2 regions of the Xanthobacter versatilis genome follow, and region 2 is predicted to be linked to the other one. Evidence: predicted binding sites of a transcription regulator. Region 2 holds the regulator's gene; the other holds the start of a gene.
What was found. Region 2 encodes LexA, which represses DNA repair genes until DNA is damaged. Its sites were predicted from a motif close to TGTTCNNNNTGTGTTCNG; they were not measured.
Positions count from the first base shown of each region.

Region 1: V5F66_RS19250 (helicase-related protein) is a predicted target of LexA. The motif match lies at 878-895, and genes of this name have one in related genera.

Region 1 is NZ_JBAFVB010000011.1:167,924-170,384, forward strand. Features, by position in the region: gene V5F66_RS19245 (creatininase family protein) at 1-589, opposite strand, end outside; gene V5F66_RS19250 (helicase-related protein) at 1,020-2,461, shown strand, end outside.
Region 2 is NZ_JBAFVB010000002.1:200,028-202,488, reverse strand. Features, by position in the region: gene V5F66_RS04585 (ComEC/Rec2 family competence protein) at 1-1,043, shown strand, start outside; gene lexA (transcriptional repressor LexA) at 1,177-1,890, opposite strand; gene V5F66_RS04575 (molybdopterin molybdotransferase MoeA) at 1,998-2,461, opposite strand, start outside.

The DNA of each region.
Region 1 (2,461 bases), on a different contig from region 2:
GGTCCACGAGCTCTGGGCGGAAGGCGAGCATGAGCGAGGTCTCGATCTCCCCACCGTGGATGCCGTGGGCGCGCTCATGATCCGTGAACAGGCCCACCGGATAGCCGAAGCGGTGCATGGAGCAGGTGACGGCCAGCATGCGGTGCTTCACGCGCAGGGTGCGGGCCACGAGGTCGATGACCGGCACGTTGCCGCCATGGGTGTTCATGAGCACCAGCCGCCGCACCCCGGCGCGGGCAAGGCAGTCTCCCAGTTCCACCCAGGTGGCGAGCGCGGTGGCGGGCGACAAGGTGAGGGTGCCGGCAAAGGTGATGTGCTCGTCGGACTTGCCCACCGCCTGCACCGGCAGGAACACGGCATCCAGATCGCGCGGCACCTGGAAGGCGATGCGCTCGATATAGCCCTCGGCGATGAACAGGTCGGTACCCAGCGGCAGGTGCGGGCCGTGCTGCTCAACGGCGGCGACGGGCAGCACGGCGACGAGCCGCGTCTTGTCGAGGGCGGCGATGGCCGGGGAGGAAAGTTCTGCCCACTTGAGAAACACCAGCCGCCTCCTGACGCGTCGCCGCTCGTCCGCGGCGTTTTTCATGGGGCTGAAAAAGCGCATGAAGTCAAGGGGCTGACGGGAGGTGATGGCCCGCCTTCGCGTTGCGATGGAGCGGGGCAGGGGAGGCTGCGTCCCGCCGTGTCCGTAGCCGGGAGGGGAACAAAAGGGACTTTTCCACAGGCTGTGATTCGCGCGCCTTTTGTTGCTTTTCTGTTCTCATGCGCCACGCTTGCCGTCCCGATCCGGAACACCGGGCCGTGTCCGGGCATGGTGTCGTATCGCTCCGTCCCGTCGTCCTATCGTCTTGCCGCGTCGCGATGGGGAGCCGTGCGGAACGCGGCGGGAACGGGCGGCCGCGGCTGATTCGCCCCCCTTGCGTTCGCAAAATGTTCACGGCCCCCCTTTCGCCATGGTCCGCCTGTCCCGATATGCTACAGAACCCCCAACACGTGAGCGGACCTGATTTTAGCCGATGGATGACGTCACCCAATGGGCCGTGCTGCCGCGCAACGTGAGGGCGCGGGGGGTGAGCGCGGTCCTCGGCCCCACCAATACGGGCAAGACCCATCTCGCCATCGAGCGCATGCTGGGCCACGACAGTGGCATCATCGGCCTGCCGCTGCGCCTGCTGGCGCGCGAGGTGTACCAGCGCATCGTCGAGCGGGTGGGGGCCGACAAGGTCGCCCTCATCACCGGCGAGGAGAAGATCAAGCCCAAGAGCCCGCGCTATTGGGTCTCCACCGTGGAGGCCATGCCGCGCGACCTCGACGTGTCCTTCGTCGCCATCGACGAGATCCAGCTCGCTACCGACCTTGATCGCGGCCATGTCTTCACCGAGCGCATGCTGAACCGGCGCGGCCGGCACGAGACGCTGCTGCTCGGCTCCGCCACCATGCGCCCGCTGATCGAGAAGCTGTTGCCGGGCGTCAACGTGGTGGTGCGCCCGCGCCTCTCCACCCTCACCTTCGCCGGCGAGAAGAAGATCTCCCGCCTGCCCCGGCGCTCGGCCATCGTCGCCTTCTCGGCGGAGGAGGTCTATTCCATCGCCGAGTTCATCCGCCGCCAGCGCGGCGGGGCGGCGGTGGTGATGGGGGCGCTCTCGCCCCGCACCCGCAATGCCCAGGTGGAGCTCTACCAGTCGGGCGACGTGGATTATCTCGTCGCCACCGACGCCATCGGCATGGGCCTCAACCTGGACGTGGACCACGTGGCTTTTGCCTCGGACCGCAAGTTCGATGGCTGGCAGTTCCGCAAGCTCAATGCCTCCGAAATGGCGCAGATCGCCGGCCGTGCCGGGCGGGCGACGCGCGACGGCACGTTCGGTACGACGGGGCGTTGTCCGCCCTTCGACGAGGAATTGGTGGGCCGGCTGGAGGAGCATGTGTTCGACACCGCGAAGGTGTTGCAATGGCGCAACGCCGTCCCGGATTTCCGCTCCGCCGCCGCCCTTCTCGCCAGCCTGTCCCAGCTTCCCCGCGAGGAGGGGCTGACCCGCGCGCCGGTCGCCGACGACGTGGCCGTGCTCGAAATCATGAGCCGGGACACGGAGGTGACGGCCCGTCTCGCCTCGCCATCAGATGTGGAAAGGTTGTGGGACGCGTGCCAGGTACCCGATTATCGCAAGGTGTCTCCCGGAGCCCATGCGGAGCTGGTTGCAACGCTTTTCGGGCACCTTTCTGGGGGTGGATTTATCCCCGATGCGTGGTTCGCGCGTCAAATCGCCTTGACCGATCGCCAAGAAGGCGACATCGACACGTTGTCGAACCGGATCGCGCAGGTGAGAACCCTTACCTTCGTGGCCAACCGGCCCGACTGGCTCAAGGATCCGGGGCACTGGCAAGGCGTCACGAGAGGGGTCGAAGACAAGCTGTCGGACGCACTGCACGAAAGGCTGGCCCAGCGTTTCGTGGACCG
Region 2 (2,461 bases):
CCGCCACCCTCGCCCTCGTTGCCGCCTATGAGCGCCTGCGGCCCATGCGCGCCCTGCCGCGACCCGACGGATGGGTCGGGCAGGCCGCCATCTGGCTCGCGGTTTTGGTGGGCGGGACGGCGCTGACCTCCCTGGTGGCGGGGCTGGCGACGGCGCCCTACGGCATCTTCCACTTCCAGCGCGTGGCGCCCTATGGCCTGCTCGCCAATCTCGCCGCCATGCCGGCAGTGTCGTTCATGGTGATGCCCTTCGGCCTGCTGGGCGTGCTGCTGATGCCGTTCGGATTCGATCATCTGGCCTGGCCGGTGATGGGCAAAGGCATCGAGATCATGGTGGCGGTCTCGGACGCCATCGCGGTGCTGCCAGGGGCCGACGGCAGGGTCGATCCGGTCGGACCGCCGACGCTCGCGCTGTTCAGCCTGGGCCTGACGGCGCTTTGCCTGCTGCGCGGATGGCTCACGGCCGTCGCGATCGTGCCGTTCGCCCTCGCCCTGCTCATGTCCGGCGCGCCGCCGCGCCCGGACATTCTCATCGCACCCGATGCCCAGACGGTGGCCGTGCGCGGGCCCGACGGGCGGCTCTCGGTGCTCGGCGCGCGCAGCCAGCGGCTGGTGGTGGAGCAGTGGATGACGCGGGAGGGTGACATGCGAAAGGCGGGTGCCGAAGGGCTTGCCGCGCTGTTCACCTGCGATCCCCTCGGCTGCACCGCTCCCTTGCCGGGCGGCGGCACCATCGCCGTATCGCGGCGGGCGGAAAGCCTGGAGGCAGACTGCCTGGAATCGCGCATCGTCGTCACACGGGATGTGCCGCCCCGGCGCTGCCCGGCCCAGGTGGTGACGCCTGAAACGCTGCAGCGCACCGGCACTTTGGCCTATCACTTCCGTAAGGGAATAAGCAGCGAGGGGGCAAGCGGCGGGAACTGGCAGATCGAGCCGACCCGCAAGCCCAACGTCCAGCGCCCCTGGATGCCGCCCCTGCCACCTGAGCCCGCCCCGCAGCGCCCGGCGACGGACGATCCGGAAGCCGACGCCGCATCGGAGTGAAGCGGCCAAAAGCATCGACGGCTCAAAAAGCTGGGGTGAGAAGCGTCGCTCCAGAGGAGCCGGTCCCGTTGAGCATGGTGACCGCCACGCCCCTCACCCCGTCGCGGCCTCCCCACCGGGGAGGAAGCGAAAATCAATAGCGGCGCATGAGGCCGATGAGGCGGCCCTGGATGCGCACCCGGTCGGGCCCGAAGATGCGTGTCTCGTAGGCGGGATTGGCGGCTTCGAGGGCGATGGAGGCGCCCTTCTTGCGCAGGCGCTTCAGCGTGGCTTCCTCGTCGTCCACGAGCGCCACGATGATGTCGCCGGTGTCCGCCGTATCGCACTTGCGGATGAGAACCGTGTCACCGTCGAGGATGCCGGCCTCGATCATGCTGTCGCCGCGCACCTCCAGGGCGAAATGCTCGCCGCTGCCCAGCATCTCAGGCGGAATGTTGAGGGTGTGGCTGCGGGTCTGGATGGCGGAGATGGGCGAGCCCGCCGCAATCCGGCCCATAACCGGAACGGTGACCACCTGGCCTGCGCCTTCGTCATCATCCGCAGCCGGACGCACCTTGCCGAGGCTGCCTTCGATCACCGAGGGAGAGAAGCCGCGACTGGCGGAGCGGGGCGTGGCGAGGCCGGGGGCGACGCTGTCCGGCAGGCGCACCACCTCGAGGGCGCGCGCCCGGTTGGGCAGCCGGCGGATGAAACCGCGCTCCTCCAGTGCCGTGATCAGGCGATGGATGCCGGACTTGGACCGCAGGTCCAGCGCCTCCTTCATCTCGTCGAAGGAGGGGGGCACGCCGGTCTCCTTCAGCCGCTCATGAATGAAGCGAAGCAGGTCATATTGCTTGCGCGTCAGCATCTCTCGCCCCCTGCTGGCGCCAGCCTGTGCGCCGCGAAACAAATCATGAACGGTTTCTATCTGTTCCTTTTGTGTTCCGCAAGGGGTGAAGGCAGGGTTAAGACCGCTCAATCATCGAAGGGAATGATCTCGCAAGGGTCTCCGGCCGTGGCGGCAGGCGCGAAGGGCGGGCGGATGAGCAGGCAGTCGGCGGCGGCCAGAACGCTCAGCATGGCGCTGTCCTGGGAGGCGCAAGGCGTCACATGCACCGTTCCGTCGGGGTGGCGGTCCATGCGGGCGCGCATGAAATCACGGCGCACGTCGTTGGCCGGGATGTCCACCGCGAGGCGCGCCGGCGCCGTCAGGGGACCAGGCATGGCGTCGCCCTGAAGCGCGCGCAGCAACGGCACCAGAAATACCATGGCGCAGACGTGGGACGAGACCGGATTGCCCGGCAGGCCGAGCACCCGCACGCCGTCCTTGCCACCGAACATCAGCGGCTTGCCCGGGCGCAGGGCGATCTTGTGCACGAACAGCTCCACCCCCTCGGCGCGCAGCGCCGGCGCCATCAGATCATGGTCGCCCACCGAGG